Regions from separate parts of the Bacillus arachidis genome, predicted to be linked through region 3. Evidence: predicted binding sites of a transcription regulator. Region 3 holds the regulator's gene; each other region holds the start of a gene.
The links. Region 3 encodes LexA, which represses DNA repair genes until DNA is damaged. Its sites were predicted from a motif close to CGAACATATGTTCG; they were not measured.
Positions count from the first base shown of each region.

Region 1: recN (DNA repair protein RecN) is a predicted target of LexA. The motif match lies at 1,949-1,962, and genes of this name have one in related genera.
Region 2: QRY57_RS20515 (DNA polymerase IV) is a predicted target of LexA. The motif match lies at 2,370-2,383, and genes of this name have one in related genera.

Region 1 covers NZ_CP127376.1:3,698,879-3,709,772, forward strand. Annotated here, with positions in the region: gene recN (DNA repair protein RecN) at 96-1,835, opposite strand; gene argR (arginine repressor ArgR) at 2,099-2,548, opposite strand; gene QRY57_RS20670 (TlyA family RNA methyltransferase) at 2,691-3,530, opposite strand; gene dxs (1-deoxy-D-xylulose-5-phosphate synthase) at 3,534-5,426, opposite strand; gene QRY57_RS20680 (polyprenyl synthetase family protein) at 5,792-6,685, opposite strand; gene xseB (exodeoxyribonuclease VII small subunit) at 6,685-6,915, opposite strand; gene xseA (exodeoxyribonuclease VII large subunit) at 6,905-8,263, opposite strand; gene folD (bifunctional methylenetetrahydrofolate dehydrogenase/methenyltetrahydrofolate cyclohydrolase FolD) at 8,290-9,150, opposite strand; gene nusB (N utilization substance protein NusB) at 9,174-9,566, opposite strand; gene QRY57_RS20705 (Asp23/Gls24 family envelope stress response protein) at 9,913-10,305, opposite strand; gene accC (acetyl-CoA carboxylase biotin carboxylase subunit) at 10,329-10,894, opposite strand, start outside.
Region 2 covers NZ_CP127376.1:3,670,795-3,681,688, forward strand. Annotated here, with positions in the region: gene QRY57_RS20505 (hypothetical protein) at 1-284, opposite strand, end outside; gene QRY57_RS20510 (YhcN/YlaJ family sporulation lipoprotein) at 396-920, shown strand; gene QRY57_RS20515 (DNA polymerase IV) at 1,053-2,291, opposite strand; partial or broken gene QRY57_RS20520 (hypothetical protein) at 2,412-2,641, shown strand; gene QRY57_RS20525 (tripeptidase T) at 2,696-3,814, opposite strand; gene QRY57_RS20530 (GNAT family N-acetyltransferase) at 3,935-4,480, opposite strand; gene prli42 (stressosome-associated protein Prli42) at 4,680-4,772, shown strand; gene QRY57_RS20540 (DUF3894 domain-containing protein) at 4,877-5,116, opposite strand; gene QRY57_RS20545 (L,D-transpeptidase) at 5,190-5,741, opposite strand; gene QRY57_RS20550 (aromatic acid exporter family protein) at 5,758-6,726, opposite strand; gene QRY57_RS20555 (amino acid ABC transporter ATP-binding protein) at 7,018-7,740, opposite strand; gene QRY57_RS20560 (amino acid ABC transporter permease) at 7,733-8,392, opposite strand; gene QRY57_RS20565 (transporter substrate-binding domain-containing protein) at 8,430-9,209, opposite strand; gene QRY57_RS20570 (BrxA/BrxB family bacilliredoxin) at 9,603-10,016, opposite strand; gene QRY57_RS20575 (YjdF family protein) at 10,159-10,566, opposite strand; gene QRY57_RS20580 (NUDIX hydrolase) at 10,705-10,894, opposite strand, start outside.
Region 3 covers NZ_CP127376.1:3,224,461-3,235,354, forward strand. Annotated here, with positions in the region: gene tkt (transketolase) at 100-2,100, opposite strand; gene QRY57_RS18175 (hypothetical protein) at 2,448-2,747, shown strand; gene QRY57_RS18180 (DUF896 domain-containing protein) at 2,974-3,213, opposite strand; gene QRY57_RS18185 (YneB family resolvase-like protein) at 3,259-3,915, opposite strand; gene lexA (transcriptional repressor LexA) at 4,058-4,678, shown strand; gene QRY57_RS18195 (YfmQ family protein) at 4,949-5,371, opposite strand; gene QRY57_RS18200 (pyruvate kinase) at 5,773-6,825, opposite strand; gene QRY57_RS18205 (DUF2935 domain-containing protein) at 7,198-8,106, opposite strand; gene QRY57_RS18210 (small acid-soluble spore protein H) at 8,492-8,671, shown strand; gene QRY57_RS18215 (AAA family ATPase) at 9,258-10,220, shown strand; gene QRY57_RS18220 (DUF58 domain-containing protein) at 10,220-10,894, shown strand, end outside.

The DNA.
Region 1 (10,894 bases), 470 kb from region 3:
CAGCCTAACGACTTCATCTTTTAATTTCTCCTTGCAACGCTCTGTTTATAACCGGAAGAATTAAGAAATCATCATTTGAGCAAAAAAGCTATCCATTATTGGATAGCCTCTGCTGTCTGTTTAAAACGATGTGCTTGCATAAGTAACTCTTTAGCATGTTCCGTCGTTAAATCGGTAATTTCCACGCCAGAAATCATTCGAGCGATCTCCGTTACCTTATCCTCTGTACTTAATACAGCAACTGATGTAATCGTCCGATCATTTGCAACTTGTTTACGGATAAATAAATGTGAATCCGCCATCGATGCTACTTGAGGTAAGTGCGTAATACAAAGTACTTGTGAGTTTACAGATACACGATAAATTTTTTCCGCGATCGCTTGTGCTACCCGGCCACTCACTCCCGTATCTACTTCATCAAAAATGACAGATGCAACACCTTGGTGCTTAGAAAAAATACTTTTCAAAGCTAAAATAATACGGGATAATTCTCCACCAGAAGCTACTTTTGAAAGTTGTTTTAATGGTTCACCTGGATTTGTTGAAATATAAAATTCCACATGATCATATCCATCCATCGTACATTTCACTGGTATCCCGTCTACAAGCGGATCATCAATACTTCCTTCCCTTTTCGCAATCCTCACTTCAAATTTCGTTTTTTCCATATAGAGTTCTTTTAATTCTTGGTGGATTGCGTTCGTAAGGTGATCTGCCAGCTGATGACGCATATCACTCAACATCGTTGCTTCCTTTAAAACTACATTTTCTACTTCTTTTAATTTCTTTTTCGTCGTTTCAATATGTATATCTTTATTTTCAATTGTAAAAATTTCTTGTTCTATTTTATCAGCATACGCCAAAATCTCTTCTACAGTATTTCCATACTTTCTCTTTAACATACGAATTTCATTTAAACGTGTTTCAATTTCATCTAAGCGATTCGGATCATATTCCATCATATCTAACTTTTCCCGAAGCTGATAGGCAACCTCTTCTAACAAGTAATAACTATTAGCAATCGAATCATGATTCTCTTGATATGCCTCATCTAGGTGTGTAATACTTTCCATTTGTCCCATTGCATTTCGTACATGATCGAGCCCACCGCCATCTTCACTTAATGAACGGTATGCATCACCAAGCGCTTTATAAATTTTTTCGAAATTGGAGATTTTTAATCTCTCTTCCGTCAATTCATGTTCTTCATCAACCTTCAAATCTGCTTTACGAATTTCTTCATGCTGGAATTGAATTAAATCTAATCGATGTGCCATCTGTTGTTCATTCTCTGTTAGAGATTTGAGATGCCTCTTCAACTGCTCATACTCAGCGTATACACCTTGATATATTTCTAATTGGTTCACGATACGATCCCCATCAAAATGATCGAGCATAAACAAATGACGTTCCTCATTCATCAAATCTTGTGTTTCATGTTGTCCATGAATATCGACAAGTGTTTTCCCAATCTCTTTTAATATACTCAATGTAACAAGCTTACCATTTACACGACATACACTTTTCCCGTTCGCAGCAATATCCCGTTTTAAAATGATCATTCCATCTTCAATTTCAATATCTAGCTCTTCAGCTTTCGCAATACATGGATGCTTGTCATCCTCTATATAAAATAAACCTTCGATTTCAGCTTTCTCTGTTCCGTACCTAACAAACTCTGCTGAACCACGGCCACCAACAAGTAAGCTAATTGCATCAATAATAATTGATTTACCGGCACCTGTTTCACCACTCAAAACTGTTAAACCTTTTTGAAAAGAAATATTTAATGACTCAATAATAGCAAAGTTTCTAATCGATAATTCCGATAACAATGCTCCATTCACCTCGTTATAAACTAATCCTCTACTAAGGGCTTCCGCTGAGCACTTTTCGCTCAAGTAGTTATTACATGTATCATTTACTCTTCTAGCCCGCTCCATTGTACCAAACATTTGTTTTACGGGTCAATCCATCGATTCCCTAACTTCATTCTAACAAACACTATATTCCACTTTACATTTATCTATTTTTCCCATAACAAAAAAATATCTTGTTTACTTTTTGCTTAAAGCAAAAAATAAACAAGATTCTTTCTTTACAGCATATTTAAGAAACGATCTGATACAAAACCTGTATCTTCAGGCGTACGACAAATGATTAAGCAAGTATCGTCACCACAAATGGTTCCGATAATCTCATCCCATTCTAAATGATCAATAAGTGCTCCGAGCGCGTGCGCGTTACCAGGTAATGTTTTTAACACAAGCATATGTCCTGCTGTGTCTAACTTTACAAACGAATCGACGAGATTACGTTTTAATTTTTGCAACGGATTGAATCGTTGATCTGCTGGCAAGCTATATTTATAGCGACCATCATGTAATGGCACTTTCACTAAGTGCAACTCTTTAATGTCACGTGACACAGTTGCTTGCGTTACATTAAAGCCTTCATTACGTAAAATATCAACTAGTTCATCTTGCGTTTCGATTTCTTTATTCGCGATAATTTCTCTAATTTTAATATGGCGCTGACCTTTATTCATACATTTGCACCTCACACTATCTCTTACCATAGTTTAAACATTGGTATACTTCACTTATTTATGTTAACTTATAATCGTTTACTTGTACATAATTGTTTTTACAATCATTATACAATTCCAACAAAAAGAGGAACAACAATCGTTATTCCTCTTTCCCTTTTTGTTTTAAGACCTCATGAGCTGCTGTTACAACTTGCTCTACAGAAACTAGGGAATGATTTTCACCACTCTCACGCTCACCATGCCACGTTAAATGAATTAAAAACTCAATATTCCCGTCTCCACCCGTAATTGGAGAGAATGTTAAATTTTCAACATCATATCCTTCTTTTATTGCGAAATCAATGATCATTTCTACGACAGCTTCATGAACTTTACGATCGCGAACAATACCTTTCTTCCCAACCTGCTCTCTTCCGGCTTCAAATTGTGGTTTAATTAAAGCCGCAACATCACCATTTGGAGTCAATATTGTTTTTAAGACTGGCAAAATTAATTTTAATGATATAAATGAAACATCAATGCTAGCAAATTGCGGTAATCCACGCTCTAAATCGGTCGGTGTTACATAACGAAAATTCGTTCGTTCCATGACAACAACTCGCTCATCTTGACGAAGCTTCCAAGCGAGTTGATTGTACCCTACATCTAAAGCGTAAGATAACTTCGCACCGTTTTGCAGCGCACAATCTGTAAAGCCACCAGTTGATGAACCAATATCTAACATAATTTTATCTTGTAAATCAAGGTGAAAAGTCTCTAATGCCTTCTCTAACTTATAACCGCCACGGCTCACATATGGCATGACTTGTCCTTTTACCGTAATCGGTGTATCTTGTGGTATTTTTTCCCCTGGCTTATCGAGTCTCATTTCATTTGCATATACTAGTCCTGCCATAACAGCGCGTTTTGCCTTTTCGCGTGTTTCTATAAGCCCTCGTTCTACTAATAGTACATCTACTCTTTCTTTTTTTACACTCATTTGTTACGCCCTTTTTTGTTTTGATGGAATCATTGTATGAATACGGTCCACAACAGCATCTGTCGTTAAACCAATTTCTTCTAACAGCTTTGTAACACTACCGTGTTCAATGAAATAATCTGGAATACCCATTCGTTCAATTAAAGCACTATGATATCCATGCTCAGTAGCAAATTCTGCTACACCTGTACCAAATCCACCGATTAAACAAGCCTCTTCAATTGTTAAAATCGGCATATTTTTTCCTAAGAGTTCATGTAAATACGTTTCATCCATTGGCTTAATAAAACGAGCATTCACAACTTTCACTGAAACTCCAGCTTTTTCAAGACGCTCCGCTGCTTCCATTGCCATTGGAATCGTTGTACCAAATGTTAAAATTGCTGCTTGCGTACCTTCTTTTAATGTTTCCCATGTACCAATTGGAATCGCTTTGAATTCTTCATCCATTTGAACTCCAAGTCCATTTCCACGAGGATAACGCAGAGCAATTGGACCATCTTCATATTGCATCGCTGTATATACTAAATGCTGACCTTCATTTTCATCTTTCGGCATCATGAGTACCAAGTTCGGTAAATGACGTAAAAATGCGATATCAAATACACCTTGATGCGTTTCACCATCTGCCCCAACTAGTCCTGCACGGTCAATTCCAATAAAGACATTTAAATTTTGACGACATATATCATGAACAACTTGGTCATATGCACGCTGTAAGAAAGTTGAATATATTGCTAAGAACGGCTTCATTCCTTGCGTTGCCATCCCAGCGGCCATCGTTGTTGCATGTTGCTCAGCAATTCCAACATCAATCATACGATTTGGAAACTCTTTATGAAACTTTTCAAGCTTAGAACCAACTGGCATCGCTGGTGTAATCGCAACGATACGCTCATCCGTTCTTGCAAGCTTATGAACCGTATCACTTACAACAGAACTCCATGCTGGTGCAACTTCCTTCGGTTTCACAAAATCTCCCGATTCAATTTTATATGGCCCTGTTCCATGCCAAGTCCCAATGACATCACTCTCGGCAGGTTTATAACCTTTTCCTTTTTTCGTAATGACATGAACAAGCACTGGCCCTTTTGTTTTCTTTGCATATTGAAGCGTTTCAAACAAGTTTTCATAACTATGCCCGTCAACAGGACCTAAATATGTAAACCCTAACTCTTCAAAAAAGACACCTGATACAAGTAAATATTTTAAGCTATCTTTTACTTTTTCTGCCGTTGCTGCAACCTTCCCGCCAACTGCTGGAATCTTCTTAAGTAAATACTCGAGTTCATCTTTCACCCACTGGTATTTCCCAGCGGTACGTAAGCGACCAAGTACATTATGAAGTGCACCAACATTCGGCGCAATCGACATTTCATTATCATTAAGAATAACAATCATATCTGTTTTTTCATGTCCGATATGGTTTAACGCTTCTAAAGCCATTCCGCCCGTTAAAGCGCCATCCCCTATGATTGGTATAACACATTCTTTCGTTTTCTTTAAATCGCGCGCCAGAGCCATTCCCATCGCAGCAGATAATGAAGTTGAACTATGGCCTGTTTCCCATACATCATGCTCACTCTCGCAACGTTTTGGGAAACCACATAGACCTTTATATTGTCTTAATGTACCAAACTCTTTTGCACGCCCTGTTAAAATTTTATGCACATAGGATTGATGTCCTACATCCCATAAAAATTTATCGTTTGGACTATCAAATAATTTATGCAGAGCAATTGTGAGTTCTACTACACCTAAGTTAGGAGCAATATGTCCACCTGTTTGAGAAAGCTCTTCAATTAAAAACTTCCGAATATCCTCACTCAGTGCCTCTAGTTCGCTGATAGACATATCTTTCAAAAAACTAGGGTTTTGAATTTGCGTTAGATCCACATGGATCACTCACTTTCGTTTCATAATCTGTCAACATGTCAAATATTATAAAAAATATTTGTACAACACAAGAAATTCTTTACTGGTTTTCCTATTACACTCTATTCTACCCTACTTTAGCAAACAATTTTCCATCCTTCTCTACCTTCTAAGAAAGTGAATTATCCCTTTCTATTAAGAAGTGATTCGATTCAAAGGATTATTGATTGCAGCTTCTCTATACGATGAAAAAAGAGCCGCTAACACAAAGTGATAACGGCAACGTAATCTAAATATATTTTTGCCAATAACAAAAAAAGAAAAACCTTTTTCTACATTTATACCACAAAATGAAGAATGACTCAACAAATGAAAACGCTTCTATATTAGTTATTACGCTTTGCTATTAAATCACAAATGGATAATAAATATTCATCTTGTAATCGTAAAGATGCTATCGTATCTTTCGCTTTAGCAATTGTTTCTTCTAAGATACATTTTGCTTCATCTATCGTAAACAACGTAGTATATGTACTTTTTTCATTGGAAACATCACTACCTATTGGTTTTCCAATCTCTTCTTCTGTTCCTTCTACATCTAAAATATCATCGCGAATTTGAAAAGCCAGACCGATATATTTTGCAAATGCAAGTAGTTTTTCTTCTTGCTCTCTAGTTGCTCCTGCAAGTATAGCTCCCGCAAGTACAGCATACTCTAATAAACGCCCTGTTTTATGCCTATGAATATATTCTAATTCTCTAAGCAACAGTTGCTTTCCTTCCGCCTCCATATCCGCTACCTGTCCGGCAACCATTCCTTCTGGTCCAGCTGCTTTGGCAAGTTCAAGCGCAAGCCTTAGTTTTGTTTCTGCAGAAACATCTTGATGATCATACGCTGACACTACTTGGAAAGCATATGTTAATAAGCCATCTCCTGCTAAAACAGCCATCGCTTCACCAAACACTTTATGATTTGTTGGTTTTCCTCGTCTTAAATCATCGTCATCCATACATGGTAAATCATCATGAATTAACGAATACGTATGAATCATTTCAAGAGCACAAGCTGCTCCTATGCCCAGTTCTCTTTCTTTTCCAAAAGCTTGCAACGTTGCAAATAAAAGTAACGGACGAAGACGTTTTCCACCCGCTTCCAATGAGTATGTCATCGCTTCACGAAGTACATTTGGACATTGTAATTGATTTGCATAGCGTACAAGCTGCCCCTCGACGAAAGTTTTACTTTCTTTCACAAAAGCATCAAAAGCTACATATGCCACTATGCTTCATCTCCTACAGCCGTAAATGGGCTAAGTTCTCCATCTTCTCCCAGGATAACCGCCATTTGTTCTTGTACATCTTTCAACTTCTCATCACATAGCTTAGACAACTCCATACCTTCTTTAAAATATGAGATTGCCTCTTCTAAAGGAACATCACCTTGTTCGAGCTTAGAAACGAGATGTTCAAGCTGAGAAATTGCTTCTTCAAAGCTTAATTTATTTTCCATTGTTTAATTCACGCTCCTCTACGCCCGATACGTTACAATCTAAAACACCATCTTGTAATTGTACTGAAACAACGTCACCAAGACCGACATCTTTCACACTTTTTAACACTTGCTTTTTCTCGCTATACACAAGTCCATAACCTCTCATCATTACTTTCAGCGGACTTAATGCTTCTAGTTTTTGAGCCGCCCCCATAAATGCAAATTCTTTCGTTTGCAGTAATGTTTGCATTTCGCGTTGTAATTGCTTCTGCAATGTTTGTATTCTTGTCTTTGTTTGTAAAATCTTTTGAGAGGGATGATGCTTCTCCAAATAAAATGAAAGTTGTTTTAACTGATTTATCTTTTTCTCTATATAACGTTCTTTGGCTAAAATAAGCTGCTCAAGAGTGCGATCTAACTGTTCTTCTTTTTGTTCATACACTTGCTTTGGATAACGAAACGCATACGATTTTTGAAGTATTTGCAACTGTTCTTGCTTTTTATGTAACGTTTCTCGCATTGCTCTTTGCAGACGAAGGGTTCGTTGTAACACTTTCTCTTGTAATTCAAGTATATTAGGTACTGCAAGTTCTGCTGCTGCTGTTGGAGTTGGTGCACGTAAATCTGCTACAAAATCTGCAATTGTAAAGTCTGTTTCATGTCCAACTGCTGAGATGATTGGAATTTCACTTGTAAAAATCGCCCGTGCAACCATTTCTTCATTAAAGGCCCATAGCTCTTCAATAGAGCCGCCTCCACGCCCGACAATTAATACATCTATCTCCCGCATATCGTTCGCTGTTTGAATCGCTTGTACAATTGAAGGAGCCGCAAACTCCCCTTGTACAAGTACAGGAAATACAATCACATTGCCAATTGGATAACGACGTTTAATCGTTGTTATAATATCACGAATCGCTGCTCCCGTTGGTGATGTGATGACACCAATTGTTTTTGCATATGCAGGAATTGGCTGTTTATATACTTGTGAAAACAACCCTTCTTCCTCTAGTCTTACCTTTAATTGTTCATAAGCTAAATGAAGATTACCAACTCCATCAGGCTGCATGTCATTAACATAAATTTGATATGAACCACTTGCTTCATAGACAGAGATTTTCCCTTTTACAAGTACCTTCATTCCATCTTCTGGTCTAAACTTTATATTACGATTATGCCCCGCAAACATAACCGCTGCTATCCTTGCATTTTCATCCTTTAATGTGAAATACATATGGCCACGGCTATGATATTTAAAGTTTGAAATTTCTCCTTTTAACCAAACAGACTGTAAATGCGGGTCATACTCTATTTTTGTTTTTATATAGCGTGTTAATGCTGTAACGGTTAAATATTGCTTTTCCATCTCTCTCTCCTCATAGCCGATTCAAATTATTTACAAACAACCCCTGCACGTTTTGCAGATTCAACTGTATTATGAAGAAGCATTGTAATTGTCATTGGACCGACTCCTTTTGGTACTGGTGTAATATAGCCTGCGATATCCAGTACATTATCAAAGTCAACATCACCGCATAGTTTTCCTGTCTCTAGACGATTAACACCAACATCAATTACAACTGCGCCTTCTTTTATATAGTCAGCAGTTACCATTTTTGGTCTTCCAACAGCTACAATTAAAATATCCGCTAACTTTGATAATTCTTTTATATTTTTCGTTTTGGAGTGACAATATGTTACAGTCGCATTTTCATTTAAAAATAACTGTCCCACTGGTTTTCCAACAATATTACTTCTTCCAATTACAACAACATGTTTTCCTGTAATATCAAGATTTGTTTCTTTTACTAATTCAACAATACCATGCGGTGTACATGGAAGAAATGTATCTTGGCCTGTCATCATACGACCAACGCAGATTGGATGGAATCCATCTACATCCTTTTCAGGTGAGATTCTTTCAATGATAGCTTTTTCTTCAATATGTTTCGGTAAAGGTAGTTGCACTAATATTCCATTAATACGGTCATCTTCATTTAAGCGATCGATTTCAGCTAACAAACGCTCTTCTGTAATTGTATCTGGAAACTCAATTAGCTCTGAATAAATTCCAACTTGTTCACAGCCCTTTTCTTTTCCTTTTACATAGGAACGAGACGCTGGATCTTCTCCAACTAAAATAACAGCTAATCCTGGTACAATCCCTTGTTCTTTCAACTTCACAACTTCTTCTTTTAATTGTGCTCGTTTTTTCTCCGCAACTTCATTGCCTTTGATGATTACTGCTACCATTTTAAGATTCCCCCTTAAAGAAATTACAGTGTGTCTTTTATATTAGATAAAACGCCGTTTATAAAACGACGAGATTCCTCATCCCCAAATGTTTTGGCAATCTCAATTGCCTCGTTAATTGTTACATTATGCGGAATTTCTTCCATGTACTTCATTTCATACACAGCTAGACGTAAAATACTGCGATCCACAATACTAATACGTTCTAATTTCCACTTCTTTAAATTTTGACGAATTGCTTCATCAATCGCTTCTTTATGTTCTACAAAACCAACAACAAGTGATTCTAAAAACTCGTTTGTTTCTTCGCCTTCTTCTAGCGTATTTTCCACCGCTACTTTCGGCTCTAATTCACCAGTAATATCCATTTGATATAATGCTTGCATGGCTCTTTCTCTAGCCGTCCTACGTTTCATTGTAACTCTCCTTTATACTTCAAGTCTTTCCTTATGTTTTGTTATATTATTATAATTTATAAGCCGTCAATTTACTTACCCTTACAGTTTTCATTGATTTTTCAACTTTATAATACAATGATAATACCACAATTTATCGTTTCATACACGAGTTATAAGGCTGAAAAATAATAAAAAGATTAACTTCAAGTTCCATATCATATCACAATGTACGTTTTTTTAAAAAACGCATCATTTCTTACTTATTTTTTCTATTTTTGAAATAGTATAATAATTAGAGGGTTTTGTGTGTGAAGAAATGAAACAAGAAAAAAAGGTGCCTTTTTGACGAGGCACCTTTTCATTTTTACACTGGCTCGATTTCTGTTTTTTGCGTTTCGAATGTTACACCAACAATGTGAACATTCACTTCTTTTGGCTCAAGACCCGTCATTGTAAAGAGCGCTTGACGAATATTATCTTGAATTTTTTGTGCAACAACTGGAATTGCTACACCAAAATACATAACAACATAAACGTCAACAATAATATCTTCGTTTACTAATTCAACCTTTACGCCTTTACCATGATTTTTCTTTCCTAACTTTTCAACAACATCTGTAGCAAAGTTACCGCGCATTGCGGCTACTCCATCTACTTCAGCAGCTGCAATACCTGCAATTACCTCAATTACTTCTGGTGCAATTTCTACTTTTCCAAGGGTTGTATCTTGACCCATATCTAACATATGTTCAGCCATGAAAAAAACCTCCTTTAAATGTATCACTGCGTCACAAGTTCATGCTCTTCCAAAAATTTCGTATTAAATTCCCCTTTTATAAAATCAGGATGATCTAGCAATTGTAAATGGAATGGGATTGTCGTATGTACGCCTTCAATGACAAATTCACTAAGCGCTCGTTTCATTTTTGCAATTGCTTCTTCACGTGTTTTTCCGTGAACAATTAATTTCGCAATCATCGAATCATAAAAAGGTGGAATTGAATAACCAGGATAAACAGCTGAATCGACGCGAATACCAAATCCTCCTGGTGGTAAGTACATTTCTACTTTCCCTGGAGATGGCATAAAGTTTTTGGCAGGATTTTCCGCATTAATTCGACATTCAATTGCCCATCCACTAAATTGTACTTCTTCTTGCTGTAGCGATAGCTTTTCTCCTGAAGCAACACGAATTTGTTCTTTAATTAAGTCCATCCCTGTTACCATCTCTGTAACCGGATGTTCTACTTGAATTCGTGTGTTCATTTCCATAAAATAAAAGCTTTTCGTTTTATATTCATAAATAAACTCAACCGTACCAGCACCTGTATAATCAACCGCTACCG
Region 2 (10,894 bases), 450 kb from region 3:
TCTTGAAGCCACTCTGCCTCTTGTCCTAAATGCCTTTTTAGAACTTCGCCTAAATAACTCCCCCAAATTAAAGCCATCGAATACATTTGATTTTCTGTCGGTATATCTTCTTCATCCCCAATTGCTTTCTTATCCCGTAAATCGTTTGCATAATAATCTAAAATCTCTTCCAATTCTTTGATATCCTCCTCGGAATAATTAAAAGTTTTGTCAAAGGCTTTTGCATATTCAATAGCCACATTACAAAGTTCTTGTACCCTATAGCTCAGATTACTTTGCTCCATGCCCTTCCCCCAAAACTTATTTGATAAAAATTATATCATCCTATTTCACTATGCATAATAAATGTACAACTGGTCATTTTAAGAACGTAGTATAATGAAGGAGGGTTATCATTGAAAAATGTAAAGATGCTTACAATCTGTTTTTTAGCAGCTATTTCGCTATTTGGATGTGCAGGAAAGCAAAAGGAGAAAGCATTGGATACTCGCGAAAACAATGGCGTACGAAATGTTAGATACGAAGGAACCAACACTGACCTTCAAAGGGTACGAAATGATACGAACGGTATCACGAACAATGAAACACAACTACACGTAGCCAATAAAGCAGCTGACCGGATTGTTGAATTAGCGGAAGTGGACAAAGCAACTGTAGTCGTCACAAACAAAAATGCCTATGTTGCAGTCGTTTTACGTGATAACGTAAAAGGTGATGTCACAAAGCAATTAGAGAACAAAATTGCTGACCAAGTAAGAGCTACAGATCCAGATATCCGCAATGTATTTGTATCATCAAATCCTGATTTTGTAGATCGCATGAGAGACTATGCGGACAAAATCAACCAAGGTAAACCAGTATCAGGACTATTTGAAGAATTTACTGAAACCGTTCGAAGAGTATTCCCTAATCCTCGATAATAAATCAAGTAGCCTTAATTGAAGAAGTAGTAAGTCGAATACTTTTGAAATCTAGACTGACCGCTACTTCATTCAATTAAGAAGCTATTTAAACATAAAAGGTGTCATGATATGAAATTGTCATGACACCTTTTACATAAATTTATTTTCTAATTTCTGCTGAAAAGATTTTTCCTGCTTTCGAAATAACTGACTTCCTCTTTGCAAAATAGGAGCTCCATATTTATCATTGATCTGGTCAATCACAGCTAATATTGGCTCTTCTTTCGCATCTTCTTCAAATGAAAATAAATCCAGTTGCTTGATTGATTCTGTCTTCCACTCTAGTTCAGTAGCTGTAACACCAAGCAACCTAATGGGATCTCCATCCCAATGTTGTTTCCACAAACGTGAAGAAGCTTGAAAGATATGGCGTTCTTCCCAAATTGCATTTTTTAATTGTTTACTCCGTGTTACTGTACGCCGATCATAATATTTAATCGTAATTTGGATGTTATAACTGACAAGCGTACGTTTTTGTAGCCTTTTACTAACTGATTTTGCTAAGCACTCTAACATATCAAGCAATTCCTTCTCTTCATCCATATCCTTTGAAAATGTCTTTGAATTCCCAACACTTTTATGTTGTCCCATTTGATTCGGATCAACTTCTCTATCATCCATACCTTTTGCCCTTTTTTGTAAATCCACACCATGCTTTCCTATTTTGGCGCGAATGATATGTTCTTCCCCATGTGCTAACTGTTCAATTGTATATATATGGATCTCTTTCAATTTCTCTGCTGTTTTCTCACCAATTCCATGCATCGCTTCAACAGGACGCGGCCACAGTAACTCCTGAATATCTCGTTTACGAAACACAGTAATACCGAGCGGCTTTTCCATGTCCGACGCAGTCTTTGCAAGAAAAAGGTTTGGGGCAATCCCAATGCTACATGGCAAATGCAACTCCGTTAATAACGCCTGTTGAATCATTCGAGCGATATCAAGGGGGGAACCTAATCCATAACAATCTGTTATATCTAAGTATCCTTCATCTATAGAAACAGGCTGTATCTTCTCAGTAAAACGTGACAGAATTTGAAACATTTCAAATGATGCCTCACGATATAATTTAAAATTTGGATGTTTCACAATTAAATCTGGACATAATCGTTTTGCTTCCCAAAGAGGCATTGTTGTTCGTATTCCGTATTCTCTCGCTTCATAACTACATGTTATAATAATTCCTTTTCGCTCTTTTTCATTTCCGGCAATTGCTAGTGGCTTACCTTCTAACGATGGGTCATGCGCGATTTCAACTGATGCAAAAAAACAATTCATATCAACGTGTAAGATGACACGACCGTTTTTTGGATACATTTCTCTCATGTTTTCCACCCCCTAAAGAACATTCGTTCCTAATTTTATTATATCAAATTCCATGAAAACAGTGGAGCTTCTCAACTACAAAAGCACGTTCGTTCCCATTCATATTTTTGATATACTTATATTAAATATGGATATTTTTTCACAAGAAGTGGCGTACATTACAAACTCAATTACACATTCCTTGTTATTATATTAATTATTGCTATTAATTATTTACTACTGCGAATTTTCAATTTTTATATTACCTTTGCACTTTTCCCTCGCGCAGTAGGTGTAGTGACAAAGTATATACTCCCATGGATTTTTTCTATTGGCTCATTCGCCTTGTAAAAGCGATTGAATCTAAATGAAAAGGGCGTGTAAACCTATTGTGGTTTACACGCCCTTTTTTCTTATGCTTACAATTATTTCGCTACTTCTTCAATAATTGCCACAACTAATTCAGCTGTTTTTGCTAATTCTTCAACAGGAATTTTCTCGTTTGTTGTATGAATTTCTTCATAACCAACTGCTAAGTTTACTGTTGGAATACCATGTCCAGCAATTACGTTTGCATCACTTCCGCCACCGCTTTGGTGAAGAGAAGGCGTACGACCAATTTTTTCAGCAGCACGTTTTGCAACTTCTACAACATGATCGCCATCGGCAAATTTAAATCCAGGGTACATAACTTTTACTTCAACATCCGCTTGACCGCCCATTTCTTTTGCAGTTGTTTCAAATACTTCTTTCATTTTTGCAACTTGTTCTTGCATTTTTTCATCTACTAAAGAGCGAGCCTCTGCAAAGATTTGTACATGATCACAAACAATATTTGTTTGTGTGCCCCCTTCAAAGCGACCGATATTTGCAGTTGTTTCCGAATCAATACGACCTAGTGGCATTTTTGCAATTGCTTTTGCTGCAATCGTAATTGCAGATACACCTTTTTCTGGTGCTACGCCAGCGTGAGCTGTTTTCCCACGAATAATCGCATTTACTTTTGCTTGTGTTGGTGCTGCAACTACGATTTCGCCAACTTTTCCATCGCTATCTAATGCATAACCATATTTTGCTGTAATACGGTCACGGTCCAATGCTTTCGCACCAACAAGACCAGATTCTTCACCAACTGTAATAATAAATTCAATTTTCCCATGGGAAATATTTTTTTCTTTTAAAACACGAATTGCCTCGAACATAGAAGCTAATCCCGCTTTATCATCTGATCCTAAAATTGTAGTACCATCTGATACGATATAACCATCTTTAATAGAAGGCTTAATTCCTTTACCAGGAACTACTGTATCCATATGAGAAGTGAAGTAAATTGTATCTACTCCTTCTTTCGTCGCTGGTAAAGTACAAATTAAATTTCCAGCTCCATGTCCAGTCACACCCATTGTGTCATCTTCAAATACTTCAACACCTAAAGCAGTAAATTTTTTTGTTAACACTTTACAAATTTCTGCTTCATATTTTGTTTCAGAATCTACTTGAACAAGTTCCATAAATTCATTTACTAAACGTTCTTGATTAATCATGAGAATGCGCCTCCTGCATTGCATTATGTATGTAACAAGGTTAATTATAACAGAATTTCGCAAAAGTTTCGAAAGACACGAAAAAAATAGATGGTTCACACATCTAGATAACCATCTATTCTACTCATTTAACAGTACCCAGCGCATATGATCTTCCCACACCCCATTCACCATTAACATTTTCCGCGACACTCCTTCATATTGAAAACCAATCTTCGTTACAACTTGAATAGATGCTAAATTACGCGGCATAATCGGAGCTTCAATACGGTGTAAGTGAAATTCTTGAAAAGCAACATCAATTGCTTTTCTAAGCGCTTCTGTTGTATATCCTTTATTCAATTCATCTTTATCTAACTTATAGCCTAGAACGCAAGATTGATAAATCCCTCTCACAATTAAATTGAAAGAAATACATCCTATAATATTCGTATTATCTCCATTCTTAAAAATCCATAATCGAATCGTTTTTCCTTCATTAAACTCTTTTTTATCTTTTTGCAATCGTTTTTTTTGATAGTCTAGTGTGAAAAAATCATCTGGTCGATATTCTTCCCACGCCTTTAAAAACTCACGATTTTTGTCGTAATATTGAAGAACTTGCTCTGCATACGACTCATCGATTTCTCTTAATTGTAAACGTTCTGTTTCATATATTTTCATCATCGTATCTCCATTCTTCATCTAGTAAAACTTTTTAAAGGCACCGAAAAACCTTGTGTCCCATCCTTCTATATTCTCTATGTATTCTATATTTTCCTGTTATATTTTAGATACACTTCTCGAATTTTGTCTTCTTTATACTCTTGTCCATGTTTTCATTTCTCGATACAATAAAATTGTAATGATTGCAAGGAGGACCAGTATGAATAAAAAAGCACAAAAAATTATGATATACGTTATGCTAATTTCAATGCTTGTAACAACATTACTCACTGGAGCTAGTATGTTTTGGTAAAGAGGGCGATGTATTTCGTCCTTTTTTTACACAAACAGGCTGCTTATTCTTCTAGATAGAAAATAAGCAGCCTGTTCAATCACAATGATTTTAATGAATAATATTTATTTCATGATTAGCACAATCGCGACAATACTGAATGAAAAGGCCATCACAAGTGCCATAACAAAACTCGTATAATGTTTCTGCTGAAACGCTCCAATTACAAATGTCAAATTAAGGAACACCATAAAAACAATAGATACAAGAAAAGAACATACATTAAAAGTTGCCAATATGAAAGTAACAACGAATAGAAAGCCAATAAAAAATTGCATATAGGAAAGCTTTGGATTCAAATACATACAAGCAACTCCTTTTCCTATTATCTTTATATATTCTCATTAACTCATGGTTATGTACACATGTCAAGACAACCTAGTCAGAAAGAAAAAGCCAACTTGTATGGTTGACCTTTTCATAAGCAATAGCCCCTTTTTCTTTTGCGAGCTTCTGAAACGGCTTATTCGTTTTTACAATCCACACCTTTGTTCCAATCGGAATACGATCAAATAAATATTCCACATCTTGTTTCTTCATCCTTATACACCCTTGTGAAATATATTTCCCGATTGAACTTGGCTGATTTGTACCGTGAATACCATATTTACTCCCATCAGTACCTCGTGCATTAAACCCCATCCACCTAGACCCAAGTGGATTTTGGGGTGAACCACCAGGGATATCCTTCGCAATATAATAAGGATTTTTTGCCTTCATTACAATATCAAAAGTCCCCTCTGGTGTTAACTCGTTTGTTTTTCCAGTCGCTACAGGAAAAACTTTTTGAATTTTACCATCATCAATATAAGCAAGCTTATTCGTCTGCTTATTTACAATAATAAATGGATCTCCAGCACGCGGATTATCTCCAAGAGGCCAAATTGGTGAAAGAGAAAAACATAGTAGCAAGGATAGAAAATACGGCATGATTCATTCCTTCCCTCTATATAAGTTCTTTCACATTATCCTTCCCTTTAAACCTACTTTTAATGAGTAAATATTGCTCCATTTCATAAACAAGTTGAACAAGCTTCGCACGCATTTCAAATTCTTCACGGGTCTCAGGAAGTGGCATTTCCCTAAAAATCTCTCGCATTTCTTGTAATTGTCTAAGTGAAATAAGCCCCGTACTTTCAGGACGAATTGAGTTCCCAACGTTTTCAATCATTTCCGCAATCATATCTGATTGTTCATATGACCACGATAATGAGGCTGCAAGTGGCATAATCCGCTCCAAAATTTCAAATTGCTGCATACGCATATCAAAATATCGATAATAATAATCATCTTCTCGCATAAATTGATTTTCAAGCTTTTTGAAAGACAGCTCTTTTGCTTGCTTCAAAATGTTCTCTGTTTCAATTAATTCTTTTCCAGACCATGCGCTATCCCGATTTCGTAAATATACAGCCATCTCAAATAAAATCGTTTTAAAATTCCATTCTACTTTTTCTTGATAACCTTTTAATTTTTTTTCTGCACTTGGCATATACATATTTACTAACAAAGCCACACTAATCCCAATTGTTAAAACAGCTACTTCATTTCCAATCGCTGCCCATGTGATATGTTTTAATGAATATAAATGCATAACAATAACTGAACTTGTAACAATTCCTTCTTGAATCTTAAACATAACAGCTGTCGGAATAAAAGTAAGAAGTAACAAACTAATTGCAAGCGGCGTATAACCGATTGTTTCAAAAATACAAAATGAGAATGCCATTGATAACAAACAGGCCAAAAATCGATGTAAAGAGACTTGAAGTGATTTCCACTTCGTATTTTGTACACACAAAATAACCAAAATCCCCGCAGAACTATAAAATTCCAACCCGAATAGCTGAGCAATAAAAACCGCTACACCTGTTCCAACTGCTGTTTTCACTGTACGATATCCAATTCTAAACATATCATTGCTCCTATACATTCATTCTAATTTCCCAGCATATAAGTCACGGCTATGAAAATAAAAAGGTCTCTCCACTCATTTTCTCCCTTTGTTTTCACGTGGCATGGGGATAAAAAAGCAATGACCGATTCTATGCAAGGGCTGACGCTCTCTTCTCCCTAAAAGAAAAGGTTTTATATTGTTTTTTCAATCTGTATTTATATATATGTATACAGGTAGTTACAGTAAGTATAAAAAAAGGATGACAAACTGTCATCCTTTTCTCCTTATTATTCACGTAACTTTTACATGTTACAATATTTTTTGTAAAAATTCTTGCGCCCGCTTGCTCTTTGGTTCTGTAAAAAACTGTTCTGGGTGTGTATCTTCAACAAGTTTACCACCATCTAAAAAGAGCACACGATCAGCTACTTCTTTCGCAAAACCCATCTCATGTGTCACAATTGCCATCGTCATTCCAGTAGTCACTAAAGATTTCATTACTTCTAATACTTCCTTTACCATTTCAGGATCAAGTGCAGATGTTGGTTCATCAAATAGCATAACTTCTGGCTCCATTGCCAAAGCTCTGGCAATTGCAACACGCTGCTTTTGTCCGCCTGAAAGACGATTTGGATACGCGTCCTTTTTATCGAGCAGCCCTACTTTTTCAAGAAGCTCCTTTGCCTTTTTCTCCGCTTCCTGTTTTGTCACTCCTTTTACATTTACTGGTGCATACGTAATATTTTCTAATACAGTCATATGAGGGAATAAGTGAAAATGTTGAAACACCATACCAACATTTTCGCGAACATGCATAATATTCGTTTTCGGGTTAGTCACTTCGGCATTACCAATCCAAATGTTACCACTTGTAGGTGTTTCTAGTATGTTCATACAACGTAAAAATGTTGATTTCCCCGATCCAGACGGTCCAACAATCGCAACAACTTCGCCTTTTTCAATTGTTGTTGTAATGCCTTTTAATACTTCATTTTGTCCAAATGATTTATGAAGGTTTTCAACTTTAATCACTTTTCTTCATTCTCCCTTCAATTGCTTTCCCAACAAACGTAAGAATAATTACTAAAATATAGTAAACAAGTCCGACAAATAATAGCGGTTCAAGATATTTAAACGTTTCACCACCTACAATATAAGCACGGCGCATTAAATCTGTAGCACCAATTACCGTTACTACTGCTGACTCTTTTGTAAGTGTTGCAAACTCATTCACAAGCGCTGGTAATATATTTTTTAATGCTTGTGGCAAAATAATATTTCTCATCATTTTTCCATACGGAACACCTAATGCCATCGCAGCTTCTGTCTGTCCTTTATCAACTGCTTGAATACCTGCACGAATTATCTCTGACATATATGCACCTGAATTTAAACTAAATGCAAGTACTGCTGCTAAAAATGCAGGTATATCATATCCAATCATTTGCGGGACACCGAAATAAATAATCATTAATTGCAAGACGAGCGGTGTACCACGAAATATCGATGTATATAAATCAGCGGCGATATTTAATACTCTTATTCTAGCAATTTTGCAAAGTGCTAATAGCGTTCCGAGCATAAAACCAGCTATAGCAGATACTGCTACAATTTTCAGTGTAACTTCTAGACCCTTTAATATATATGGTATCGACGGAGTAATTGCCGAAAAATCTAAGTTCATCTTTTGTCATTCCTCTCACAGAAAATAGAAAGGCAGCTTACTTTCCGCTGCCAAACCATTTCTTCACTAATTTATCCATTTCACCATTCTCTTGCATTTTCTTAATTACTTTATTAAATTCTGCTGTTTTATCACTATTTTTCGGAAGGGCAATTGCTGCTCCTACTTCTTCTGGAGCTTCCTTGATTTCAATTCCTTGTAAATCTTTTATTTTGTCTAAATAATTTTTAGCAACTGTATCTTCTATAATGGCAGCGTCAAAGCGTCCAGCCTGAATTTCTTGTACAATTTCTGGTATACGGTCACGACCTTCCGCCTGGAAGTTCACTTGTTTTTTGAAGTCGTTTGCTTTTTCTTCTTGAATAGAACCTGTTTGTACTCCTACTTTTTTATCTTTTAAATCTTGTAATGATTTAATACCAGAATCCTTTTTCGAAACGATCATGTTTTTAGCAACAAAATATATATCTGTAAAATCGGCATTCTTCTTACGATCTGGATTTGGTGTCATACCTGCCATAACAAAATCAACTTTTCCTGAGCTAAGAGATGCTAGCAATCCTCCAAAATCCATATCCTTTATTTTCACTTCATAACCAAGTTCTTTTCCAATATATTTTGCAATATCTACATCAAAACCGATAATTTCATCACTCTTGGAAGCTTCTACATATTCATAAGGTTTATAGTCTGCTGAAGTTCCCATAATAAGTACTTTCTTATTTTTATTCGCTTCTTTTGTTTCTCCCTTACTACAAGCACTAAACATACTTACGATTAAAATAAGTGCAAATGAAATTGATAATAACTTCTTCATGTTTCTTCCCCCTAATAATGTATATTTAAAAGTTTTATAGAATTTTTATTCGATGTTTGTATTGTATCAGCGTTTTTATTTTTATGCAATAATTAAAATAAAAATAAATAATGTTTTTAATTATAATCAATATCTAATATGTTTTTTATGTATAAATTTTTGCATAATACATGTTTTTTATGTATATTCTCTTTCATGATATGCAACTAAGAATAAAGAAATTCAAATTCTATTAACCATTAAAGTGAGATTTTTCTACATATCCTTTCAATATGTGAAACTTCTAGCAAAAAGGAAATTTTTCTACTCCCCATCTTCCTCGTTTCACTCTAATTAGCAGGATACAAAAAAACGGTACAAACACATAAGTGTCTGTACCGTTTTTTCATTCTATTAAACCTCTTCACAATTCTCTTCAAAATACGATTGTAATTTTGCAATAACTTGCATTGGATCGTGACCTTCAATTTCATGGCGTTCAACCATCGTTACAATCTTTCCATCTTTTAATAATGCGAAAGACGGAGAAGATGGTGGATATCCTTCAAAATATTCACGTGCACGTGCTGTTGCCTCTTTGTCCTGACCTGCAAATACTGTTACAAGTTGATTTGGACGTTTATCATAGTGTACGGAATGTGCAGCAGCAGGGCGAGCAATACCACCTGCACAACCACATACTGAGTTTATCATTACAAGCGTTGTGCCCTCTTTTTTGAACGCTTCATCGACCGCTTCTGTTGTTGTTAATTCTGTATATCCAGCGGAAACAATTTCCTCACGCGCTTGACGGACAACATCATTCATAAAAAAGTTAAAGTTAATCAATGTTTTCCCTCCTCTAGATCTATCTATTTGTATCTTACCAGTTACTGTTTCAGAAGTACAAGTAAACTTACTTTTGTGTATAAATAAAACGTCTTAGAACAAGTGTCCTAAGACGTTTCTCTTAATGTCCACGATGCTTTTGTTTTGCTTTTTGCACTTTGATAAGACGTTTTTTCTGCTTTTCTGCTTCACGCTGTTCCTTAGATTGCACTCTTTTTTCCTGCTTATGCAATTCATAAGATAAACTAATTGCTTCTTGTGCTTTCGTAAAGCGCTTTGTATGCATTTCTTTCGCAGCTTCTCTTATGATACGCTTTATATTTTTTGGACGCTGTTTCTCTTTCACTTTAACACCACATCTGGCAAAGTGATTAAAATACTTTAGCATCATACCATTTACAAACAAAAGTATCTCTTCATCTGATGGCTCAGCACAAAAAATATACCTCGCTGCATACAAAGTTCCTTTATGTGTGTTCTCAATCATTCCTACAAAAAACTGACCATCGTGATATACTGTCAAATCCATTCGACAGCCCCTCCTTAGAAAAAATTAGAAATACTGGACATCCCGGAGGGGAAGGTTACTGACATACTAGTATGCGCCTGGACTACCAACCAGAACTGTGTTTTTGCATTTCTATATCCATTATACATCATTTTTACTTCATTTAACTTTTTTCCCTATATTTTCATATACTTCAATCATTTTTTTATGCGAACCTACAATATAATCTGGTAATCCTGTAATTGGAAAGAATTTAAGTTGAACTGCTTCCTCTTTATTGACAGATAGCAACCCTTCATATTCATTTGTATAATAAGCCGTCGTTACGGATTGAAATTCATCACCATTC
Region 3 (10,894 bases):
ATGATTGTCTGACTGCGGAGAAAGAAAAAACTTTTTCTGTCGAATAAACTCATTTACATAGAAAAATCTCTCCATGCCGGAGAGATTTTTCACAAATCATTAAAGCATTTCTTTTACTTTACGAACAACATTTTCTACAGTGAATCCATACTCTTCCATGATCTTTTCACCAGGAGCAGAAGCACCAAATGTATCGATACCTAACACATCTCCTTCAAGACCAACGTAACGGTGCCATCCGAAAGTAGCACCCATTTCGATTGCGAAGCGTTTTGTTACTGCTTTTGGTAATACAGATTCTTTATATTCAGCAGATTGTGCTTCAAAGCGATCCATAGATGGCATGCTGACAACAGCTGCATCGACACCATTTTCTGCTAATACTTTTTGCGCTTCAACCGCTAAACTTACTTCAGAACCACTTGCAAGTAAGATTACATCAGCAGTTTCTTTCTTGCTTGCAGAAATTACATACGCACCTTTTGCAACTTTTTCATACGTATCGTCTAATGCACCTTCTAATGTTGGAAGATCTTGACGAGTTAAGATTAATGCAGTTGGTTGGTTTGTAGATTCTAAAGCCAATTTCCAAGCTGCAACTGACTCGTTACCGTCAGCAGGACGAAGAACAGATACGTTTGGCATCGCACGAAGTGCCGCTAATTGTTCAACTGGTTCATGCGTTGGTCCATCTTCTCCAACAGCGATACTGTCATGTGTAAACACATATGTTACAGGCAATTGCATTAATGCTGCAAGACGGATTGCTGGACGTAAGTAATCAGAGAATACGAAGAACGTACCACCGTAAGTTTTTAAGCCACCATGAAGCGCGATACCGTTCATTGCTGCGCCCATTGCAAACTCACGTACACCGTACCAAATGTTTTTACCACTGTAGTCAGCTCTTGTGAAGTCTTTTTCGTTATTCATGTATGTTTTGTTAGAACCAGCAAGGTCTGCAGATCCACCAAAGAATGATGGTACAGCTTCTGCAATCGCGTTAATTACAGTACCTGAAGAAGAACGAGTTGCTGTTTTTGATCCTAATTCATAAGTTGGTAAGTTTTTATCCCAACCTTCTGGAAGAAGACCTTTCATTGCTGCTTGTAATTCATTTGCTAATTCTGGATATGCTTGTGCATATTCACCAAGCATTGTGTTCCATTCAGCTTGAGCTGTTTCGCCAACATCTTGTACCGTTTTACGGAAGTTCTCATATACTTCTTCTGATACATGGAAGTCTTGTTCAGCTGTCCAAGCATACGCTTCTTTTGTTAATTTTGTTTCGTCTACACCTAGTGGAGAACCGTGTGAAGCTGATTTTCCTGATTTATTTGGAGAACCGAAACCGATTGTTGTTCTTACTTCAATTAGCGTTGGGCGGTTTTCATCAGCTTTTGCTTCCTCAATCGCTTTTGCAATCGCTTCAACATCGTTTCCATCCTCAACACGGATTACTTGCCAGCCGTATGCTTTATAACGATCTTCTACACTTTCAGAGAATGAGCGATTTAAATCACCATCTAATGAAATATCGTTAGAATCATATAACACAACAAGGCGACCTAATCCTAAGTGAGCAGCTAATGAAGATGCTTCAGCAGAAACGCCTTCCATTAAATCACCATCACCGCAAATTGCATATGTATAATGATCAACTACGTTGTATGCATCACGGTTATACTTCGCTGCTAAATGTCTCTCAGCCATTGCCATACCAACTGCTGTTGAAATACCTTGTCCAAGTGGACCAGTTGTTGCATCTACGCCTGCTGTATGACCATACTCAGGATGTCCTGGAGTTTTACTTCCCCATTGGCGGAAGTTCTTTAAATCATCCATTGTTACATCGTAACCAGATAGATGAAGTAGACTGTATAATAACATTGAACCATGACCTGCAGATAATACGAAACGATCACGGTTAAACCACGTTGGGTTATTTGGATTATGTTTCATAAATTGCGTCCATAATGTATAAGCCATTGGTGCTGCACCCATTGGCATTCCTGGATGACCAGAGTTTGCTTTTTCAATCGCATCAATGGATAATGTGCGAATCGTGTTGATAGAAAGTTGTTCGATTGAATGTGACATGCTATTCTTCCCTTCGCTTATATTAGTAAACGTTTTACACATTTATATGATAGCTTCCCACGCAAGATTATACAACATGTATCGACAAATATGTTGATGTTTTTTCGAGTTTGTTCAAAGAAAATACGAAATTCCACAATGTATAGGGTTTCAATCTGCTATACTTTTTTATTATTCATTTATTAACAATAAAGGGAATTATCTATATTTTTATACGTGACTCGTAAAAATTTTTAGCAAATATTCTATCCACTCCATATCGTCCCTCTATTCACAACATATCATTAAAATGAATATATATTGATTTTCATCGTATAGATTAAATAAAAACGGAGGAATGCGAAATAATGAGTGAAGAAATAGCTTCTTACACCTTTATAATGGTTTTGACCCTCATTTCAATTCTTTCTATTTATTTTTCAGTCAAATTAAAATCACCCCATAAATACATCCCAGGTGTCTTCATGCTTATTTTCTCCATCGCTACATTTTGCATACTATATTTTGATCAGGGCGCAATTATAATAAGTGAAGGATTAGGATATCTATATAGTTTCATGGCGATCCTCTTGTTTCTTATTGCCGTTATTTCTTTATTTATTGCAACTGCTATTTCTTTTATTTCAGCTTTATTTAGAAAAAATTAATGTTTTTATATGTGGTCACCTCGATGGAAAAAAGATTACATTCAAAAATGCAAAAGGTATCCTTCATTATCTTTCACTTTATGAAGGAATTTAGCCAAAGAGTCTAATTCTGAACAAAAACGAGCAAAATAAGTGGACCACTATTTCTGCCCCCGCCTTCTCGTTTTTGGTAATACCATAATAAACAATTATATTAAAATCAAAAAAGATGGGCTTCGCCCATCTTTTAATTCAACTTTGCATTATCTTGTTTTTTTAATGCCTTTAATTTCGCCGGTGTAACATCTTTACCTTCTTCATTAACGATTTTAATGCCTTTTAATTCGTTTAACATATTTTGGCGAAATCCTTTTAAATATTGTTCACGGAGCGATTGGCGCTCACGTTGTTCTTCTTCAGTTAATCCTTCAGCTTTTGCTTTTTTCGCTAAGAAATTAATGCGTTCAATGAGTTCGTGACTTAGCATCTCGAATCCCCTTTCTACTTAAAACTGATTATTATCATACAATAGTTAGTCTTGTTTATCAAGCAGTTGCTTCGTGTATTCCACGTATCTGCGATGTACTGTTGCTTTGGATACATCATGACCAAAACCACGAAGTGTTGCAGCAATTTCCTCAAATGTTAATTCATTACGACGAAGACGCACAATTTCTTCAATCGGTACTTCTTTCTTTTCACGGCCTGTACTTAAATGACGATTTGTTAAATTTTTTTCTGGACGAAATCCCCTATCCACCGCTCGCTGCATTCCACGTTTAATCTTCAAATTATGAATCTTTCTCTGATATTCTTCAACTATACCAATAATATCTAGTACCATAGAATCTGAATCAGAAAGTTGTAATTCGCCATTATGTGTATGCGTATATACCTTTACCCCTTCTTTATGTAAACAGTGCATTAAAGCAATCTTTGCATTTCCTCTTCCAAGCCTTGTTTCATCTTGAATAAGAAGCACATCGACCTGTTCAGCTCGAATCATATCCAATACTTCTAATATACCATCTCGTTCAATTGTATAGCCGCTTGCCTTCTCCTCAAACACCTTTATAACATTCATTTGATACCGCTTAGCTAAATGCAATAATTCATCTTTTTGACGTGATAATGACGTTTCTTGCGCTTCTTTTGTTGTGCTTACACGGGCATAAATAATTGCATTCATTTTAAAACCCTCTTCCTCACTTCAATTTTTACTTTAGTGTATCACAAATCACTTTTTTGTTCGAACTTATGTTTGTAGAATGTTTTTTCCCATGTTATACTTATAAGTAAGAAAATTGAAAGAAAACGAGGTGTTAAAAAACATGGAAAAGTTAACAAAACGCCAGCAAGACATTCTCGACTTCATTAAGCTAAAAGTACAAGAAAAAGGTTATCCACCTTCCGTACGCGAAATTGGTCAAGCGGTTGGCCTTGCTTCTAGTTCTACGGTGCACGGACATTTATCACGTCTAGAAGAAAAAGGTTATATTCGACGTGATCCAACAAAACCGAGAGCTATTGAAATTTTAGGGGAAGTAAAAATCGAAACAGAAACACAATCAGTGGTTCAAGTCCCAATTGTCGGAAAAGTTACAGCTGGTTTACCAATTACAGCAGTTGAAAGTGTAGAAGAGCATTTCCCACTACCTGCAAGCGTTGTTGCTGGAGCAGATCAAGTGTTTATGTTACGAATTTCTGGAGATAGCATGATTGAAGCAGGTATCTTAGACGGAGATTTAGTTGTTGTTCGTCAGCAACATTCTGCATATAACGGAGAAATTGTCGTTGCTTTAACAGAAGATAACGAAGCAACTGTAAAACGTTTTTACAAAGAAAAAGATCACTTCCGTTTACAACCTGAAAACTCTTCTTTAGAACCCATCATTTTAGATAGAGTTTCTGTTATCGGAAAAGTAATCGGTGTATATCGTGATTTACATTAAAAATAGACCAGTTAGCCTGGTCTATTTTTAATTCGATTCAATTGTATTGTCTCCTGCAGATGTTTGTCCGCTAATTTTCACTCTACCATTTCCTAGTGTTACATTTCTTTAAACCAAATCAGTTAAATACTCACGTTTTTCCATGGCTATGAAAAAACGTAACAACGGGGATATCTACTCTAAGTCCTTCGCCCCCATATGCTATTTCAAGAATGTTACTTTTTAACATTTCATATGTAATAAAAAAAGACCGTCTCTTTAACGATCTCTTTAAGCTAAATTTCCGGCTACTAACATTGAACAATTTTGAAGGCTTTTAGAACGTAGACTATACGCGACCACTTTCTTCTTATACTGCTTGACTACATCAACGTGATCGTCATACCTGTACACAGAAAACCTAACATCATTTTTCCCTTTTTTCGTATCAATAACCAATGGCGTTCCACTGCTGTGTGGAGGAAAATAATATTTTTCTAAAAATATCGCTTCGTTAAAATAATCAACAATTTGAATTTTTTCTTCCCCTTCTAAACGCTTTCCATCAATCGTTACGGTAACAGCCTCATTATTCAATTGCGGGTGCAGTTCAAATCTACCGATAATAGACTCTATAACAGAAGTTGGCATACTCGTCACTACTATTTTTAAAGCACCGAAAAGAATTAACATAACTATAAACCAAGTCGTCATATTTTATCCTCCTCATCATATTCTAAATTCACATTATTACATTAATAATATTACCATAGTGTAATTAGTTATTTTTTGTACATTGTGTGAAACTTAATATAGTGAAGCTTCCATCAGTGGTGGAGAGCTTTATCTCTCACTGATGGAAGGCCTTCACCAGTCCAGCTTTTACGAGCAGTTATCAATTCATTTCCCTATGAACCTTAAGCTGTAGTGCTTACTGCCCATGGATAGTGGGATAAAATTATGCAGAAATGTCAACAGTACTTCGTAATCTTACCACATCTTAAGAAAGCTAAGACGCAATAAATTCCTCAAAATAAAAGGATACATTTTTCATATTTAATTATGAAAAGTAACATTTCCCTTTTTAAGCTGAGCGGTTAATGCAGCCTTATATACTAAAGAGATTTACCGAACAATTCTAGTACATCTTTCATAACAAAAGGACCATCTTTTTTTACATGCTCAGCAAATTCAGAAACGAGACGTAATGTTTTAACACTTTCAATTGGATGACCACCTGATGCACTTTCAGCAGAAAGCATAACCGCATTCGTTCCATCCAGTACAGCCTGGAATACATCAGTCACCTCAGCTCTTGTAGGAATAGAATGATCCACCATAGATTGAAGCATTTGCGTCGCTGTAATCACATATGTATTTGTTCGATTGCACTCATGAATCATCATTTTTTGCAAAAGCGGAATAAATTGATACGGTAATTCCACACCTAAATCCCCCCTTGCAATCATAATTCCATCCGCTTCTTTGCACATATCTTGAAAATTCTCGATTGCTTCTATCGTTTCTATTTTTGCAATTAAATTGGGGGAAGTTTCTTTATATTGATGTATAAAGTTTCGAATTTCCTTTATATGAGAAGGTTTTCTAACAAATGAACACGCAATAAAATCCACACCCTCACCTAGAAGAAACCGAATATCTTTTTGATCCTTCTCCGTAATAGCCGGCAAACTAACGTTTGCTCCTGGTAAATTCACCCCTTTATGCGAAGCGATATCGCCACCTATTTTCACTTTCGTTTCTATTTTTTCCATACTAACCTTTTCAACAATTAATTCAACTTGTCCATCGTTAATAAGGATTCTATTTCCAACTTTCACATCATTAGCAATCCCAGAATAATCAACACTCGCTCCTTCTTTACTTCCAGTAACGGATTGAGTATATAAAATAAAAGGATCCTCCGCTTGAAGGGTAATTTGTTCCTCCTTGATTACACCCAATCTTATTTTAGGCCCTTGTAAATCACCTAGGATTTTTATGGAATCATCTAAAGACTTTACTAAATGAATTATTTCTTGATGACTTTCATGTGAACCGTGTGATAAATTTAACCGAACAATTTTCATACCCTGTTTTATTAACTGAGCTAATGTCTCTTTATTATTGCTTGCTGGACCAATTGTACAAATTCGATCGATCGTCATATTTCCACCATCCTTTTTAGCTATGATTCCCAGATAAAATGAAAAAATAATATTTCTCATACATGATTTATAATTAAATACCTGTGCTAGCTTTTTTCTCCATCACCTACTGATTATTTCCCTTCACCAATTGGACTTTCACAGGCAGTTAATCTTCCTACCCAACTTTTTCCCTTGCTGACTTTTGAGATAAGAGTTTTACTGGCCGCAAATAACGAGATAAATTTATGTAGAAAAATAAGTATACGAAAAAGGGTAGTAATTTCCTCTCATAGAAATCACTACCCTTTGCATGATGAAAAAGTGAGCTTTGCAGTAAACGTGTCTGATAGATACATGTTCTAGTATGTAGTACTCTTGATGACAGAACACTTATTCCATCGATTGTTGCAATTGTTTTTGTTTCAATCTTTCTTCTAGCACATGAATCATAAATAAGAAATGTTCAGCTTCCCTTGTAACATGATCAGCTAGTAACGGATTAATTACACTTTTAATTTGACATGTCTGGATAAGCTCTAATCCAGCTTTTTTGAAGTTCCTCAACTCAACTGTTGCATTTTCACTATCTTTATTCATCTTTCCAATAATCTGATATGTCGGTTGTTTTTGATACAACATTGATTCAACGTCTCTCGCTTGACCGAGTAGGACTTCAAAATCATCACCAAATTTTAAAGCAGTATGAACTAAATTCCGCTCGGATTGATCAAGTAAAGAGGCAATAAAACGAGAGTGCTCCATCATAATTCTGAGCCAAAACACATTTTCACTTATTATCGCGTCCTGAATTGGATCCATTTTTCCTTCATTAAATTTCTGAAGGGTCCGTATAAAATATTCTGCTTCTCTCGCAACATGATCTACTAATAATGGAAAATTGAAACCACTTACCTTACAATTAATAATCAAAATTAAAAGGTTTCTTTTATAATTACGAAATGCATAAACTAGTTGAATACTTTCTTCATTTAATTGCCTAACTGCTTGAACAGTTTGAGGAATAGAGAATGCTTTTTGTAAATGTCGATCAAAAAGATGATAAAACTGCTCTACTTGTTGAATTAGATTTTTATCTTTTCGATTAAATCCTTCACTAAGAAAAAGTGCATGTTCCTTCATAATCCGTAACCAAAATTGATTTTCAGTTAAGGACCTTTCAATAAATAATTGTTCTGTTAATGATTCAGAAGGTGCAGCTTTCAATTCCGGCGGAAGTAACATAGCCCGCTGTGTATCCATAACAAAGTGACCAGGAATAGGTTGTTGCCCTTTAGTCATTAAAATCCCCCCTAATGCCCTTAAAAGCATCTTTACTATAATTATGTATATTAATCGATAATATTTACTATACCCCCAAAAATAACAACTTGAATTCCGAATATACTGTTTTCAAAAACAATATATAAAATGCGAAAGCTCATATTCTGCTAACATGTGAACTTTCCTTTATTCTATTTATTACCTGAAGCTGATTAGGTACAAACCCTGAAACAAAATCAGCTTTTCCTATCCTACTCACCACTTGTCCATAAAGATAGAATTTATAAACTTATATGCTTAAAAGTAAATTTCATACCTATTTGCTTACTATTGAGAATTAAGAATAATGAAGTAGTTTAAAGCAAATATTATTACTGTTATAAGTCAAAAGGAGGTCATTATAATGAACAAACAACGCGCACAAGAGATTGCAGCTTCACCGATTATGGCTAATGTAACCTATAATGGAGTTGCAATTTACATTCAAAATGTAGATGAAAATAATGAAACAGCTAGAATTTATCCCCTTAACGAGCCTCAAAATGAGCAAGAAATTCCTTTATCTAACTTAATAGAACATTAAACAAACAGTAATTTTCAATACAAACTCTACTCAAAGTGGTGTTTGTTAGGGACAGCTCATACAATTGCTTGTCCCCTCCCTATTTTTATAAATTCAATTATCTCACCTTATCCTCGACACAAAATGGTAGCTCAACGTTATTTGCTGAGAAATATTTCACTAGTGCACCTCACTTATTAATTTCCACACAACCGAAGAACCAAATTTCATTTATATACGACTAGATTCAAAACAATATAATTTAAAAACGTAGAGTAGGATTTCTTTAAATGACATAGAACTTATTATGTAATAACAAGAAATCAATTCCTCAACAGTACCAACCGTTTCAGGAAAAGTTTCTTCAATTGCTCCTTAGGTTGGCTTTTTTCTGCAACAAATACCTAAAAAACAAATTTTGTTTTACACGAGTTATTTACATAGACCATACTTATCACAATAAAGTGAAACTTTAATCAGCGATGGTTTTCTTCATCCCCCACCTAACTTCTCTGTTTTCGCTGAATTTTGAGGTGGGGTTTTACCGTCCACAAATAGTGGGATAATTTGAATGAACTAAAAAGAAAATGAAATTGGGAGGAGTACGATGACGCAACTCGATTCTTTACATCCAGTTGTAGAAAAGATAATCAATAATATTGAGAAAGCGATGGTCGGAAAGCGGAAGGAAATCACCCTTACCTTAGCGGCTCTCTTAGCTGAAGGTCATGTACTATTAGAAGATGTTCCAGGTGTTGGGAAAACAATGATGGTGCAAGCCCTTGCCAAATCCATCGATGCAGATTTCAAACGAATTCAATTCACTCCTGATTTACTGCCATCAGATGTAACAGGTGTTTCAATTTATAATCCGAAAGAATTTCAATTTAAATTTATGCCAGGACCTATTATGGGAAATATCGTGCTAGCTGATGAAATTAACCGTACATCACCGAAAACGCAATCAGCCTTGCTTGAAAGTATGGAGGAAGGCAATATAACAGTAGATGGGACAACAAGACCTTTACCGAAACCATTTTTTGTAATAGCTACCCAAAATCCAATTGAATATGAGGGAACATATCCTTTACCAGAAGCTCAGCTTGATCGTTTCTTACTAAAGCTAAAAATGGGCTATCCCACACCGGAAGAAGAGTTTGAGGTTTTAAATCGTACAGAAAAAACAAAGCCTATTTCTCATTTACAAGCCGTTATTACAATAGGAGAATTACTACAATTACAACAAAACATACGAGAAATATATACTTCCAAGGCCATTAAGCACTACATCGTAAAACTCGTTAACCAAACCCGCTCTTATAACTCCGTTCAATTAGGAGCTAGTCCGCGTGGTTCCATTGCTTTGATGAAAGCTTCACAGGCGTATGCGCTCATAAATGGCAGGGACCATGTCATTCCGGATGATGTTAAATTTTTAGCTCCATATGTTTTGTCCCATAGAATCATTTTAAAAATAGAGGCGAAATTTGAAGGGCTAACGCCAGAAAGCGTCATTACAAAAATTCTCGCCCGGACTCCAGTTCCGGCTCAAAAGGCAAAAAACTCCTGATGAAACAGCTATTACGAGCAGTTCATAATGTCGGAAAAATATCGTTGATTGTTTTATTCGTCGCTTTAACATTTATATACGCAATGTTACAAGGAGAATTCGTAAGTTGGTTTCTATTTTACAGCTTTATTCCATTCAGTCTTTATTCATTATTGTTGCCCTTTTGTGCCCTATGGAACACTGAAGTGAGACGTATAACAAATCAAAAGGAGTACACAGCTGGACAACAATTCGTAGGCACTATTACAATAAAACGAAAAATTCCCTTTCCCTTGCTGTATTTAATTATAGAAGAGGTGCTCCCCATGGAGTTTAAAAATCGCAAACAAACAAAAAGTGCAAAAGTGATATTATTTCCAGGATTAAAACGAAATATTTCATACCAATATGTAATCGACGCAATCCCTAGAGGAGAACACACCTTTTCGAATGTGCGTGTAAAAACTGGTGATGTATTCGGGATTATTGAAAAAGAGACAATCTTTTCAGTTCCCGATAATTTTTTAGTGTACCCTCAATATGTAGACATAGCTTATAGACAAGTGGAAAACTATTTCGAACAAGGTGCACTCTCCTCAAATGTGAATGTAGCAAGAGATACAACAGTCTCAGCTGGTGTCAGAGGTTATAAACCCGGTGACCGTTTTTCATGGATCGATTGGAAGGCAACTGCT